2 regions of the Mycobacterium sp. NGS67 genome follow, and region 1 is predicted to be linked to the other one. Evidence: predicted binding sites of a transcription regulator. Region 1 holds the regulator's gene; the other holds the start of a gene.
The links. The regulator LexA, encoded in region 1, represses DNA repair genes until DNA is damaged. The targets are predictions, from matches to a motif close to CGAACANNTGTTCG.

Region 1 (7,801 bases):
GAGATCCAGGTACCGGGCAGCGCGTCGAACCTGCTGGAGTACCGGATGGCGCAACACGGTCACGAGGTGGTCGGATTCACGGTCCACGTCCCGCACTACCTCACCCAGACCGATTACCCCGCCGCGGCGCAGGCCCTGCTGGAGCAGGTGGCCAAGACCGGATCGCTGGACCTGCCGGTGACGGCGCTGACCGAAGCGGCCGCGGAGATCCGGACCAAGATCGACGAACAGGTTCAGGCGAGCGCGGAAGTCGCTCAAGTGGTGAGCGCGCTTGAGCGCCAGTACGATGCGTTCATCGACGCTCAGGAAAACAGATCCCTGCTCGCCCGTGACGAGGATCTACCCAGCGGAGACGAGCTCGGTGCGGAGTTCGAGCGCTTCCTGGCCCAGCAGGCCGAGAAAAAGCATGACGATCACGACCCTGGTTAGCCCCGGACGCCTTTGCAAGGCTCGATGACAAGGTTGGCGACATGACCGTGCGGACGCGCAATCTTCGCCCGGTGCGGGAAGTGACATCCCCGTCGCTGCAGTACCGCACCATCCACGGCTATAAGCGGGCATTCCGCATCGCCGGGTCCGGTCCGGCGATCCTGCTGATCCACGGCATCGGCGACAACTCCACGACCTGGACCGGCGTCCACGCCAAGCTCGCCCAGCGGTTCACGGTCATCGCGCCGGATCTGTTGGGGCACGGCAAGTCTGACAAGCCGCGTGCCGACTACTCGGCGGCGGCGTACGCCAACGGCATGCGTGACCTGCTCAGCGTGCTGGACATCGAACGGGTCACCATCATCGGTCATTCCCTCGGTGGCGGGGTGGCGATGCAGTTCGCCTACCAGTTCCCCCACCTGGTCGAACGGCTGGTCCTGGTCGGCGCCGGCGGCGTCACCAAGGACGTCAACATCGCGCTGCGGTTCGCCTCGTTGCCGATGGGTGCCGAAGCGCTGGCGTTATTGCGGCTGCCCTTGGTGCTGCCCGCGGTCCAGTTGCTGGGCCGGGTGGCCGGTTTGGCCATCGGTTCGACGGCCATCGGCCGGGATCTGCCCAACATGCTGCGGATCCTGGACGACCTGCCGGAACCAACAGCCTCGTCGGCGTTCACCCGCACCCTGCGGGCGGTCGTGGACTGGCGCGGCCAGATCGTCACCATGCTGGACCGATGTTATTTGACCCAGGCCGTCCCCGTGTTGATCATCTGGGGCCGCAGAGATTCGGTCATCCCCGTGCGGCACGCCTACCTGGCGCACGCCGCCATGCCGGGCTCCCAACTCGAAATCTTCGAGGACGCAGCCCATTTCCCGTTTCACGACGACCCGGCCCGGTTCCTCGATCTCGTGCAGAGCTTCATCGACACCACCGCACCCCCCGACCACGACCAGGCCGCGCTGCGCGAACTACTCCGCAGCGGTGGCGGCGAAGCGACGGTCTCCGGGCCCGCCGACACCCGGCTGGCCGTGCTAAACGCCATAGGGGCCGACGAACGCAGCGCCACCTGAATCACGGCCGTCGACGTTGAGGTCTCAGGACTGTCGGCGCAACGTCGCGGACAGGTGGTGCTGGAGGCGTTGGCCGACAGCGGCCATGCGCAGCGAGTAGGACAGCTCGTTGCCGTCGACCCGGACCGACCGGGCCAGTGCCGACACTTCTTTGGCAGTCGGGGTCATTCCGACATCGGTTGTGGCCAAGTCGATTTCGACGACGCCGTCGCGCACCGAGTAGCTGCCGCCTTCGATCTCGGTGATGCCGCTGGGATGGGCAACCACCAGTTCCAGGTGGCCCTGTCGCGGCACTCGAAGATAGCCCGTCTCGGCGTGCAGCGGTTTGCCGTCGGCGACGGCTTTCGTTTTCTGTCCATAGCTCAGGAAAGGCTTGCCCACGTGGGAGAAGACGACCTCTTCGAAGTATTCGAACGACTCGATGGTCGGGTACTCCCCCGCCCCACGCCCCGCCCAGGTACCCAGCAGCGGCGCCAGCGCAGCGACGTCGGGATGAAGTTGGGCGGCCATCGGTCGGAAGACGCCGTTCAGCCCGGGGCCGATACGTTGCGGTGCGCGCGCAGCGCCTCGATCTCGCGTTCGAAATCGTCGGCTGAGGAAAAGGACCGGTACACCGAGGCGAAGCGCAGGTAGGCGACTTCGTCGAGTTCGCGCAACGGACCCAGGATGGCCAGCCCGACCTCATGGCTGGGGACCTCCGGCCCGGCGGCCCGCACCGCGTCTTCCACCTGTTGGGCGAGCAGGTTCAGCGCGTCGTCGTCGACCTGGCGCCCCTGGCAGGCGCGGCGCACACCACTGATCACTTTCTCCCGGCTGAACGGCTCGGTGACGCCGCTGCGCTTGACCACTGCGAGCACCGCGGTCTCGACGGTGGTGAAGCGGCGTCCGCATTCCGGACACGACCGGCGACGGCGAATTGCCTGGCCTTCATCGGTTTCCCGGGAGTCAATGACCCGGGAATCGGGATGCCGGCAGAAAGGGCAGTGCAATGGCCGCTCCTTTGCCACGCCGTGACGTCCGGATAACAGAACACCCCGAGAGTACCCGCGCGACCTGCCGAGCCCGGGTTGCGGCCGGTCAGCCGACCGGTGCGATCAGGGTCTGGCCTGCGGTCACCGCGCTGGAGTCCAGCGCGTTGAGGTCACGGATGCGTTCGACGACGTCGCGCACGGGTGCGCCCGGCGCCACGCGGACCGCGAGATCCTGCAGAGACTCGCCCGGCTCGACCCGCACCACCGCCAGCGCGGCGGGCACCTGCGGCGCCGCCTCGACCGATTCGCCGTGGACCATGCTGCCGAAGTTGGCCATCAGCCCTAACCAGAGGGTGATGACACCGGCGGCCAGGGCCAGCCCGATCGTGGTTGCCACACTGACCGGCCGTCTGCGGTGGACAACGGTCGACCTCGCGACACCGGTGCCGTAGTAGCGCATCGGCGCGCCCGCCGGGCGCGACGGGCCCGGCCTGTTCGACCGTGGCTGACCGGACCGATAGGAGGGAAACTCGCGAATCGGCCTGTTCAGAGGCCTGTTCAACGGGCTCTGCGCGTTGCTGGCGCGATGCGGACCCGCGTAGATGAGTGTCATGCCGTTTCCCTCCGGTCGACTACTTATCGCTCGTGTGTTCGACACTAGTCGCTCATGTGTTCGACAACCGAACATTTGAGCGAGCGTGTCGCACGAGCAAAACCGTAGACCTCACCACCGACAAGTTTTTTGTCGGTGCAACCAGCTGGTGACTTTCAGATACCCGGTACGCGCCGAAGTTACACACTTGTGATTCATTTTGTTTCCGCAGATCGGCGGCCCTCAACGGCGCGACGACACGCCGGTCGAACACATGTTTGATTCTTGGACGGAGTGGGGTTACATTCAGTGCCATGAGCGACAGCAACGACACCCCGGCCGATGCGACGCTGACTGACCGACAGCGAACAATCCTGGACGTCATCCGCGCGTCGGTGACCACCCGCGGATATCCGCCGAGCATCCGGGAGATCGGTGATGCCGTCGGTCTGACGTCGACGTCCTCGGTGGCACACCAACTGCGCACCCTGGAGCGCAAGGGCTACTTGCGGCGGGACCCGAACCGCCCGCGTGCTGTCGACGTGCGCAGCGCCGACGACACGGTGACGCCTCCGCTCACCGATGTAGCGGGTTCGGATGCGTTGCCGGAGCCGACTTTCGTCCCAGTGCTGGGACGCATCGCCGCCGGCGGGCCGATCCTGGCCGAGGAGGCCGTCGAGGACGTCTTCCCCCTACCCCGCGAGCTGGTCGGCGAAGGGACGCTGTTCCTGCTCAAGGTCGTCGGTGAGTCCATGGTCGAAGCCGCCATCTGCGATGGGGACTGGGTGGTGGTGCGCCAGCAGAACGTCGCCGACAACGGCGACATCGTCGCGGCGATGATCGACGGCGAGGCCACCGTCAAGACATTCAAGCGGGCCGGCGGTCAGGTGTGGCTGATGCCGCACAACCCGGCATTCGACCCGATTCCCGGCAACGACGCGATCGTGCTGGGCAAGGTGGTCACCGTCATCCGCAAGGTGTAGCCGCCGGCGTCAGTCGGCCCGGACGAAACCGTTGGCGCGCGCGGCGTCCTCGTTGGCGAACCAGATCTCGGCCAGTGTGTCGTGATAGAGCGCGCTGTTGGGCGTGTAATACAGACCGAACCGGGCGCTGGCCTTGATCGGATAGCCGTCCGGGGCCCGGTAGGGGTCGTCGTCGAGCGGCAGGTGGATCGTCGGACGCACCGCGGCGCTGCCGGCCGGTGCCGCCGCCGGCGCCTCGGCCTGCGGAGCCGCTCCGAACGGCGTGCCGGCTTCGGCGGCGTAGCCGGCCGGGTCCGCGGCCGCATGCCGTCCCGTTCTCGCCTCGGGCACCGGATCGGTGTCCGGTGGCGACGCCAGGTCGGGTGACTCGCCTTCCGCGTCGTCCCTGAGTTCGTCTTGCGGGTAGCGGGCCCCCGCATATTCGTCGAGGTATGGCTCGTCCGGCTCGATTTCCGGGATCTCCGGAACTTCCGGGATTTCCGGCTCTTCCCGGGAGTGCGGCACTTCGGGGACGTCCGCGTCCGGCACGTACGTCGGTGGCGCCGAGAGTTCGGGCACGTAGTCCTCCGGCCCTACCCGTTCCGGAACCCGCGGCTCCTCCTCGAAAGGTTCCCCGTAGCCCTCGTGCGACACCACCGGGATGGGCGTGGTGCCCACCGCGTCGGGGTCCTCGTCGTACTCCTCATACGAGGACGAGTCGTAGCTCTCGTCGGCATCGTGGGTGAATTCGTCGTCGTCGGCGTCCTGCTCGACCGGGAGGACCGCCGTCGCCCCACCCCGGGACCAGCTGACCCGGGCTCCCGAGCCGGCGTCGGGATGGTCCTCGACGTGCTGGTCGTGCTCGTCGGCCGGGGGGAACCGCTCAGAACCGTAATCGATGTCCTCGCGCGGCCAGCGCCCTTCCGCGCCGGGGTCATAGTCCACACCGGCGTTGCGGTCCGGGTCCGGGTCGAAGACGGGTGCATCGGGACCCGCGGCGCGGCGCCTGCGCAGACCCAACACCACCAACACGCACATCAGGACCAGCAACAGCACCGGCACGGCCGCGATCAGCCACCACCAGTGGAAGGTGAACTTCTTGCCCGCCGGGGGTGAGGCCGAATTGCTGGGCTGATTCTGTCCCGAAACCTGGAGTCCGGACAGCAGCGGCGCCAGATTCGCCGGATCGGTGCTGAAGGTGTTCTTGGCGCGGTTCCAGGAGATCTTGCCGCCGGTGAACTTCTGCGACACCACGTCACCGTCCACCGTCTGGTCAGCCACCGGCGCACCGAGTTTGCCGGTGGCGCCCTTGAGCTTGTCCCACGCGGCCTTCATGGCCCCGCGCACGACGAAGGCGCCGTGGTCGGGGGTCCAGAAGATCACCGGCTTGTCCGCCGCGGAGAACGTCGCGACGCGGCTGGCTGGAGTGATCCCGCCGTCTGCCTCGTTGGCGACGGGGAAGCCCAGATCGCTGCTGACCGGCCCGCCCAGCGCCTCATACTTCTGCAGGATCGGTCCCTCGACGGCGTTGGCGCCGGTCGCCGGGCTGAAGAAGATCTTGCCGCCGTTGAAGTCCTGAGCGACGCCGTCGCCGCCGATCGGGTACTGGTTGCCCTTCTTGGCGCCCAGCGGCCCGTTGGCGCCGCCGGCGGCACGCCAGGACATGTTGATGGCGGCGGTGGGGTCGATCGCCACCTGCAGCCCCTTGAGCTGCTCGGCCAGGCCCGGCGGATTGGTGCTGAACTCCTTGGTCTTGCGGTTCCAGGACACCTCACCACCGGTGAACTTCTGCGAAGTCACCTCGGCGTCATAGGTCTCGTCGCCGATCGGGGCGCCCAGCACCCCGCCCGAGCTGCCCAGCTTGTCCCAGGCGGCGTTGAGCGCGCCACGCACCACGAACGCGCCGTGGTCGGGCGTCCAGAAGATCACCGGGTTGTCGCTGGCTGCGAACGTGCTGACGCGGCTGTCCGGTCCGGCGAGGCCCGGAACTTCGTTGATGGACGGAAATCCCAGGTCGCTGCCCGCCGGTCCGCCCAAAGATTCGTACTTGTCCAGAATGGGGCCGAACATGAACTTGGCGCCGGTAGCCGGCGTGAAGTACATCTTGCCGCCGTCGAAGTCCAGCGCGAATCCGTCGCCCACGGGATAGACGTCGCCCTTCCGGGCGCCCAGCGTGGACGTGTCGCCGCCGGCCTTCTCCCACGCGGCCATCATGGCCGCCTCGGCGTCGCCGATCGGAGACGCCGACGCTGTCGGCGCCAGCAGCGTGACGGCCAACGCGCCAGCCGCCAAGCCCAGCAGCGCCCGCCCGACCAGCTTGCTCAAATGACCTCTCCGCCCGTTCACCAAGCCTCCCAGCTGATGCCCTGCCCACCCGGCGAGCCGGCGGATCCACCGCCGTGGGCCGTTCCCCAGCTACGAATCGCATCGCGGCCGGGCTCGCATAACTTTGCTCTAGCGAACGAGAAATGCGAAGTCAAATTGTAGATATTACGGAAACGGATATCGACCCGATGTCGAAATGATGCGGTGCTGCGTCCGTGTCGCGAGAAATCCCGGAGCCGGCTGAGGGTCCTGCGGATCGTCGCCGACGGTCCGGCAAATTCTCTACCGTAGCGGGACAAAGCCCAGCTCACGACGGCCCTGCACACCGGGCAACGGAATGCACCTCGTCCCCGTCAACGCACGCGCTACGCACGCACCGACGTTACGTCAGGACTCGATCCCGTCAACGTTGTGCATCGGGTCCGTACGCGATGTGTCCGGCGGACGAACAACGCGAGGCGGCCTCGGTCAGACGCCCAGGCTGCGGCCGATGATCTCCTTCATGATCTCGGTCGTCCCGCCGTAGATGGTCTGCACCCGAGCGTCCAGATAGGCACGCGCGACGTTGTATTCGCGCATGTAGCCGTATCCGCCGTGCAGCTGCAGGCAGCGGTCGATCAGGTGGACCTGCTTCTCGGTGGAGTACCACTTGGCCATCGCGGCCTGCTCGGCGGTCAACTTGCCTTCCAGGTGCAGCGCCAGGAACTGGTCGACCATGATGCGCACCACGGTGGCCTCGGTGGCCAGCTCGGCCAGCAGGAAGCGGCTGTTCTGGAAGCTGCCGATCGGTTTGCGGAATGCCTTGCGCTCCTTGGTGTACTGCAAGGTCTCTTCCAGCACGGTCTCCATCGCCGTGGCGGCCATGACGGCGATGTTGATCCGCTCCTGCGGCAGGTTCTGCATCAGGTAGATGAACCCCATGCCTTCTTCGCCGAGCAGGTTCTCCGCCGGCACCTTGACGTCGGTGAACGACAGCTCGGCGGTGTCCTGGGCGTCCAGGCCGATCTTGTCCAGGTGGCGGCCCCGCTCGAAGCCCTCCATGCCCCGTTCGACGACCAGCAAGCTGAACCCCTGAGCACCCTTGTCGGGGTCGGTCTGGGCCACCACGATCACCAGGTCGGAGTTGATCCCGTTGGTGATGAACGTCTTCGCGCCGTTCAGTACGTAGTGATCGCCTTCTTTGACCGCTCGGGTCTTGATGCCCTGCAGGTCGCTGCCCGTTCCCGGCTCGGTCATCGCGATCGCGGTGATCAGTTCGCCGCTGCAGAACTTGGGCAACCAGCGCTGCTTCTGCTCGTCGGTGGCCAGGTGCAACAGGTAGGGCGCGATGATGTCGTTGTGCAGGCCGAACCCGATGCCGCTGTAGCGGCCGCGGGTGGTTTCCTCGGTGACGATCGTGTTGTACCGGAAGTCGGGATTGCCCCCGCCGCCGTACTCCTCGGGCACCGCCATGCC
Region 2 (7,801 bases), on a different contig from region 1:
GCCAGTGCAGCACCATGTCCACCAATTCCGTTGCGGTACCGGACCAAACCAGCGTGTCGGACACAAAGTCAGCGTTGTCGTGAAACGAAACCACCACGTCCGCAAACACTTTCAGTCGTGTTGATGGTATCTCGGCGAGGATGCCGCGCAGTGAATCGGCATCGGTGGGCGTGACGAACACGAGGTCGGCGCTGTCGGCGGCAAACTCGTAGACCGGGCCCGCGTGCGCCAGCGCGGCCACCACCGGCTGGCCCTGCGGCGGGCGCGGCGTGATCGACGGACCCTTGACCGAAAAGAACTTTCCGGTGAAGTCGATGTAGTGCAGCTTGTCCCGGTCGACGAAGCGTCCGGTGGCGGCGTCGCGGATCACCGCGTCGTCCTCCCAGCTGTCCCACAGTCGGCGTACCACCTCGACGTAGTCGCGGGCCTCGGCGAACAGCTCGGCCGGATCGACGGTCCGCCGGCCGAACAGCGCCGCCTCGTGGCTGGTCGAGCTCACCCTGGGCTGCCAGCCGGCCCGGCCGTGTGAGACGAAGTCAAGGGTGGCAATGGCTTTGGAGATGTGGAACGGCTCGGTGTGGGTGACGGTGGCGACCGGGATCAACCCGATGTGCCGGGTGGCCGGGGCGATCCGCGCCGCGACCAGCACCGCGTCACCGCGGCCGGCGAGACGCTCGGGACGAATCCGCTCACCCCGTCCGATCTGCGGCATCAGGGTGTCGTCGATGGTGAGGAAGTCGAGGAAGCCGCGTTCGGCGGTGACCGCCAGGTCGGCCCAGTAGCGGCCGCTGAGCACCGACCCGGCGGCGCCCGGCGTGACGCGCCAGGCCTGTGGATGCCAGCCGTAACCGTCGAGGGCCACCCCCAGATGCAAAGTCATGAAAGCGCCTTCAGGAAGGCGATCGGCAGCACCGGGCCCCGGGTCGGCAGCGGTTCGGCCAGCTGGGTGTATCCGGTCGAACGGTACAGCTGCACGGCCTCGGGTTGACGGTCGCCGGTGATCAGGTAGACCCGCCGATAGCCGCTGGCGGCGGCTCCGGCTTCCAGCGCGGCGACCAGCGCGGCGGCGTACCCGCGGCGGCGATGGTCGCGGTGCGTCCAGACGCGCTTGATCTCGGCGGTCTCGTCGTCATAGCGGCAGAATGCGCCTCCGGTCACGGGCTGCGCGTCGACCATGCCGATCAGCATGCCGCCGTGCGGCGCCGCGAACTCCCCGTCCGGGCCGTCGACCAGCCAGTCGCGGTAGCGACGCCGCTCTCCGCCGTACCGGTCGGCGTACTCGTCGGCCAGCTCGTCCAGCAGCGGCTGCGCCAGCGGATCGCTCAGCGCGACAGGCACGAAACGCAGCGCCGAAGGTGTGGACATCACGTAACTGTCTAACGCGCGTCGGCTGGAAGCATTCCGGTGAGGTATCGCGGGCTGACGGCGACATCGTGCGGGCTCATGCGCCGACGACCCGCCAATCCGATGGCGGCGACCAACTCGAGGATGCTGCGGTCGGTGACCTGCCAGCCCCGGGCGGCCAGGTTCTCCGGGGTGGAATGGAACTCGGCGTTGTACGTCAACTTGGTCAGGTCGACGTCCAAGCCCTGGCCGCGCCACTGGTCGATGAAGGCCCGCCCTTCCTGCAGCTGCATGGGGGTCCACGGCAGGTAATCCGCGGCGAACCAGCTACCCGGGGCGCTGACCGCGCTGACGTCACGAAGCAGGCGATCCTGCGCATCGGGCGGCAGATAACCGACCAGCAGGTTCTCCGCGATCCACATGGTGGGCTGGGCCGGATCGAAGCCGGCACGACGCAGCGCCGTCAGCCAATCTGCGCGCAGGTCGACACCCACCGCGCACCGATGCGCGCTCAGCTTGGCACCCAGGTCGCGCAATACCCGCACCTTGAAGTCGACCACATCGGGCTGGTCGAGTTCGTACATCCGCGTCCCGGCCGGCCACCAGAGCCGGTACGCGCGGGAATCCAGCCCGCAGCCCAGGTTCACCGCCTGCCGAATTCCGGCCCGGGCGCCGCTGGTGAGGAACTCGTCCAGGAACCGGCCGTGCACCCCGAGAATGTTGATCATCCCCGACATCATCGGATTGTCGCCGCCGTCGGCCGCGTACTGCTCGTCGTCGATCAGTCGGATGAAGTACTCCACCCCGGCGGCGCGGACCAGCGGAGCGGCGAACGGATCGTTGATCAGCCCCTTGTTGGTGGCGACCGCGCGGGCGGTCGCGCCGAACGTCGCGGTCATTCCGACGCCGGTGAACAGATCCCAGGTGTCGCCGTCCTCGCGTACCACGTGTCCGGCCTGTCAGCCGTCCAGTGCTTTGAGGGCGGCTCGCCATCCGAGCAGGAACATCGCGGTCACCGTCGAGGCGACCGCCACGAATGCCCCGGCGACGCTGGCCGAACTGGCTTTGCGCAGCGCCATGCCGGTCACCACGGTGGATAGCCAGACGATCACCCCGGTCGGCGCCACGTCGGTGGGCCGCCGCCACGCGCGCGACGCCAGCCACCCGATGGCGGTGCCGCTCAGAAACGGCCACGCCGTCTCCGCCAACCCGCCGACGCTGACGCCTTCATCGTGGCTACGGCGGCCGAGGGCACAGAAAGCAAGGATCGCCACGACGTCTACGCCCAGCCAGGCCGGCCCACGACGTGGTTGCATGCAGCGAGACTACCGGTCCCGGGCAGGATTGAGGGATGAACACAGACGCGCCGCCGACCTTTGATCCCTACGACCCGCTGGGTCTGGACGCGTCGTTGTCCAGCGACGAGATCGCCGTACGGGACACGGTGCGGGCCTTCTGCGCCGAGCACGTCACCCCGCACGTGGCGGAATGGTTCGAGGACGGCGACCTGCCGGTGGCGCGGGACCTGGCCAAGCAGTTCGGCGAATTAGGGCTGTTGGGAATGCATCTGGAGGGCTACGGGTGCGGCGGGGCGTCGGCGGTGCACTACGGGCTGGCCTGCCTGGAACTGGAGGCGGCCGACTCCGGTATCCGGTCGCTGGTGTCGGTGCAGGGTTCGCTGGCGATGTTCGCGATCTGGAACAACGGGTCCGAGGAGCAGAAGCAGCAGTGGCTGCCGGGTATGGCGGCAGGTGAGCTGATCGGCTGTTTCGGGTTGACCGAGCCCGACGCCGGCTCCGACCCGGCCGCGATGACGACCCGGGCCCGGCGTGACGGGTCGGACTGGGTGCTCAACGGGCGCAAGATGTGGATCACCAATGGTTCTATCGCCGACGTCGCCGTGGTGTGGGCCGCGACGGACGACGGCGTGCGCGGCTTCGTCGTCCCCACCGACACGCCCGGCTTCTCCGCGAACACCATCCATCACAAGCTGTCGCTGCGCGCCTCGATTACCAGCGAGTTGGTGCTCGACGACGTCCGGTTGCCCGAGGACGCCGTGCTGCCCGGGGCGACCGGACTGCGCGGCCCGCTGGCGTGTCTGTCGGAGGCGCGCTACGGAATCGTCTGGGGCTCAATGGGCGCGGCACGCTCGGCGTGGCAGTCCGCGCTGGACTACGCGTCGCAGCGCACCCAGTTCGGCCGCCCGATCGCCGGGTTCCAGTTGACCCAGGCCAAGCTGGTCGACATGGCGGTCGAACTGCACAAGGGACAGTTGCTGTCGCTGCATCTGGGCCGGCTCAAGGACAGTGTGGGTCTGCGTCCCGAACAGGTCAGCTTCGGCAAGCTCAACAACACCCGCGAGGCCATCGAGATCTGCCGGACGGCACGAACGATATTGGGCGGCAACGGAATATCGCTGGAGTACCCGGTGATCCGGCATATGGTGAACCTGGAGTCGGTGTTGACCTATGAGGGAACTCCGGAGATGCACCAACTGGTGCTCGGCCAGGCGTTCACCGGCGTGGGCGCGTTCCGGTAGAGGGGTAGCTGATGAGAGTTCTGTTGAGCGCTGCCCTGGCCGCCTTCTCGGTGATCTTGTGCCCCACGGCACAAGCCGACCCGGCGCTGCCGACCATGACTTCGACCGGCAGCGGACCCGTGGTGGGCGGTGGCGCCAACGCCGCAATTGCGCAGCAGCTGTACAGCTTTCACGACGCCAATATCCAAGAGGTCGACGGTAACGACGCGGCGGCATTCATCACGGCCGCTTCGGGTGTGGCCAACCGCGACGTCGCGACGGTGTTTCAGCCGTTGCAGCGGTCGCTGGGTTGTCAGGTGAACGGGACCGGGTTCGGGGCGCGGGCCTATCGTCGGGCCGACGGCAACTGGGGTGGCGGCATGCTGGTGATCGCCAAAAGCAGCGTGTCCGACGGTGAAGCGCTGAAGGCGTGCGTCAAGAACAGTTGGCGTAGGGCGACGGTGGGCACCCCGACGTCGATGTGCAACAGCGGCTGGAGTTACCCGCCCTACAGCGACATCAAGCGCGGCGAAGGCTATTTCGTGCTGTTGGCAGGTAGCAACTCGGACTTCTGCAGCGGACCTAACGGCAACTACCGGACCACCGCGAGTGCCTGGCCCACCTAGAAGGGTGGGGGTTCGTCGTCGGGGCCTGGTGGTGGGCTGGTGTCGGTCCAGCCGGTGACGCTGGCGTGGCGGTTGGCCATGCGGGCTTGGTGGTTGTGTCGGCGTTCGGCGGTGACGCGCTGAGCGCGGTTTTGGGCGCGGGTGCGGCGGCGTTTGGGCATCATCGCGCCGCGTTGGGCGCAGTGGTCTTGGGGCGCAATGGTTTCGGGGGTGGGCATGCCGCCGACGGCGGTGCACAGGCTGGGGAACAGCAGGGCGCTGCCGGGGGTGGTGACGTGGGTGTCTCCGGCGGGGGAGGTCAGGATCAGGGTGCCGTCGGCCAGTTGCTTTTCCGTCCAGCCCCAGAAGGTTTTGACCAAATGGTGGGTACGGCAGTAGCACTTGGTGTTGGCCGCGTGGGTGGGCCCGCCTTGCGACCACGGGATCGTGTGATCCAGATCACACTGGGTGGCGGGAACATCGCAACCCGGCCAGCGGCACGTCAGGTCGCGACAGCGCACGAAATCGGCCAACGCTTTGGACGGGCGGTAGTGCGGTTCGGGGGCGCAGTACCCGGGGTGGATCAGCGGCACCTGTTTGGCGGTCTGGGCCAACTCGGCGAGCAGTTCGGGGGTGATGAGCCCTTCGGCGCCGATCATCGCCGCCGGGTTGTCGGCGGTGCCGTTGAGGCTGTCGTGGGTGGCGATGACGTGGATGACGACCGGGCCGGCCGGTGGGCGGGTGGCCGCGGTGCAGTCCGGGCGGTCACAGCGGCAGGCCAGGCGCTCGTTGCCGGCGGCTAGAGCCCCGATGGCATCGGCGCGGCGTTGGGTGCGGGTGCGCGGGTCATGGCAGCACACGGTGGCCGCCAGCGCGGACAGTTTGTCGTCCAGGGCGCGGGCATCGGGGCTGGCCAGGTGGCCTTGGATGTCGCTGAGGCCTTCGAAGTCTTCTCCGATGTAGATCTCGCGGTCGCGCTGGCGTTTTTTGCGCCGGCGCACCGCATCGAGGTCGAGACGGGCCACGATCTTGTCGACCTGCGCCGAGAGCCGCCAGCCGCTCAGGGCGGGCCAGCGGGTGATGTTGGCGGCCACCAACGCATCCACCCGGGCCAGCACCTGGGGGTCCTCGATCAGATCGGTGCGCGAGACCACCGTGGCGAACGCCGAAAAACCGATGTCCCCACGCTCGAACACCGCCGCGGTCTGGGGCAGGCGTTCCCCCATGGCGCGGGCATAGTGGACTTTGCCCGAGGCCCAGGACTGGCTGATCTTCAGGCCTGCGGCCACTTCGGCGGCCACCGCGGCCGTGGTGTCGATCGCCCACGCCTGGGTTTCGGCGCTACGGGAGAGCCGATAGCAAAACAGCTGCCAGATCGCCGCCAGCTGGGTGGCCTCGGCCTGGTTGATCAGCCGATCGGCGTTTTGAATATGGCTCATCCACGCCGTGGACGCCGCGGTGGTCTCGCTCAACGCCTCCCGATGGGCGAACACCGCCCCCATCGACTCCTCGAACTGCGCCACCTTCGCCGCGGCGACAGCCTCCGGACCCGATTGCTCGAACATACGTTCGATACTACCACAATCACGCGTGCTGGGTCAGGTGGCTTCTCCGCCAGTTCCGTCAACGCGTCGGAAAATCCGATTTGCCCTGGGCCACTAGACTGGTGCACCGAGTCGAGAGCCGAGGAGCGTAGTGAACACCCAGCAGAACGGGGCCCAAACCGGTACCGCCCGCGTCAAACGAGGCATGGCCGAAATGCTCAAGGGCGGCGTCATCATGGACGTCGTCACCCCCGAGCAGGCCCGCATCGCCGAAGGCGCCGGCGCCGTCGCGGTGATGGCACTGGAACGGGTGCCCGCCGACATCCGCGCCCAGGGCGGGGTGTCGCGGATGAGCGACCCCGACATGATCGAGGGCATCATCGACGCGGTCACCATCCCGGTGATGGCGAAGGCCCGCATCGGGCACTTCGTCGAGGCGCAGATCCTGCAGAGCCTCGGCGTGGACTACGTCGACGAGTCCGAGGTGCTCACCCCGGCCGACTACACCCACCACATCGACAAGTGGCAGTTCACCGTGCCGTTCGTGTGCGGTGCCACCAATCTCGGTGAGGCGCTACGGCGTATCACCGAGGGTGCGGCCATGATCCGGTCCAAGGGTGAGGCGGGCACCGGCGACGTCTCCAATGCCACCACGCACATGCGCGCCATCGGCGGCGAGATCCGTCGGCTCACGTCGTTGTCCGAAGACGAATTGTTCGTTGCCGCAAAGGAATTGCAGGCCCCTTATGATCTCGTCGTCGAGGTGGCCCGGGCGGGCAAGCTGCCGGTGACCCTGTTCACCGCCGGTGGCATCGCCACGCCGGCCGACGCCGCGATGATGATGCAACTCGGCGCCGAGGGCGTGTTCGTCGGCTCCGGGATCTTCAAGTCCGGCGACCCCGCGCAGCGGGCGGCGGCGATTGTCAAGGCCACCACCTTCTACGACGACCCCGACGTGCTGGCCAAGGTGTCGCGTGGCCTGGGTGAGGCGATGGTCGGCATCAACGTCGAGGAGATCGCGGAGCCGCACCGGCTAGCTCAACGCGGCTGGTAAAAACATCCCGTGGCGATCGAAGAGATCCTCGATCTCGAGCAACTCGAGGTCAACATCTATCGCGGCAGCGTGTTCAGTCCTGAATCCGGTTTCCTGCAGCGCACTTTCGGCGGGCACGTGGCCGGCCAATCGCTGGTGTCGGCGGTGCGCACGGTCGACCCGCGCTACCAGGTCCACTCGCTGCACGGATATTTCCTGCGGCCCGGGGACGCCAAGGAGCGCACGGTGTTCATCGTCGAGCGCACCCGCGACGGTGGATCCTTTGCTACGAGGCGGGTCAACGCCATCCAGCACGGCGAGATCATCTTCAGCATGGGCGCCTCCTTCCAGACTGACCAGGAAGGCATCAACCACCAGGACGCGATGCCCGCGGCACCGCCCCCGGACGGACTGCCGGGCCTGGATTCGGTCAAGGTGTTCGACGACGCCGGATTCAAGCAGTTCGAAGAGTGGGACGTCTGCATCGTCCCCCGTGACCTGTTGAAGCTGTTGCCGGGCAAGGCATCTCAGCAGCAGGTGTGGTTTCGGCACCGAGACCCGCTGCCCGACGATCCGGTGCTGCACATCTGCGCGCTGGCCTATATGAGCGACCTGACGCTGCTGGGCTCAGCGCAGGTCACGCACATGCAAGAACGCGAGCACCTGCAGGTCTCGTCGCTGGACCACGCCATGTGGTTCATGCGCGCGTTTCGTGCCGACGAATGGTTGCTGTACGACCAGTCCTCACCGTCGGCCG

Region 2: a site for LexA is predicted at 6,026-6,039, ahead of AC5Y4D_RS11310 (HNH endonuclease signature motif containing protein). Genes of this name have one in related genera too.

The regions. Positions count from the first base shown of each region.
Region 1 is NZ_JCALCF010000020.1:40,068-47,868, reverse strand. Features, by position in the region: gene AC5Y4D_RS18565 (proteasome assembly chaperone family protein) at 1-429, shown strand, start outside; gene AC5Y4D_RS18560 (alpha/beta fold hydrolase) at 471-1,496, shown strand; gene AC5Y4D_RS18555 (peroxynitrite isomerase) at 1,521-2,006, opposite strand; gene nrdR (transcriptional regulator NrdR) at 2,024-2,485, opposite strand; gene AC5Y4D_RS18545 (LysM peptidoglycan-binding domain-containing protein) at 2,574-3,080, opposite strand; gene lexA (transcriptional repressor LexA) at 3,374-4,042, shown strand; gene AC5Y4D_RS18535 (LGFP repeat-containing protein) at 4,052-6,367, opposite strand; gene AC5Y4D_RS18530 (acyl-CoA dehydrogenase family protein) at 6,815-7,801, opposite strand, start outside.
Region 2 is NZ_JCALCF010000009.1:179,475-187,275, forward strand. Features, by position in the region: gene AC5Y4D_RS11280 (LLM class flavin-dependent oxidoreductase) at 1-880, opposite strand, end outside; gene AC5Y4D_RS11285 (GNAT family N-acetyltransferase) at 877-1,365, opposite strand; gene AC5Y4D_RS11290 (SAM-dependent methyltransferase) at 1,377-2,243, opposite strand; gene AC5Y4D_RS11295 (DUF3054 domain-containing protein) at 2,304-2,660, opposite strand; gene AC5Y4D_RS11300 (acyl-CoA dehydrogenase) at 2,696-3,883, shown strand; gene AC5Y4D_RS11305 (hypothetical protein) at 3,895-4,488, shown strand; gene AC5Y4D_RS11310 (HNH endonuclease signature motif containing protein) at 4,485-5,969, opposite strand; gene pdxS (pyridoxal 5'-phosphate synthase lyase subunit PdxS) at 6,163-7,065, shown strand; gene tesB (acyl-CoA thioesterase II) at 7,075-7,801, shown strand, end outside.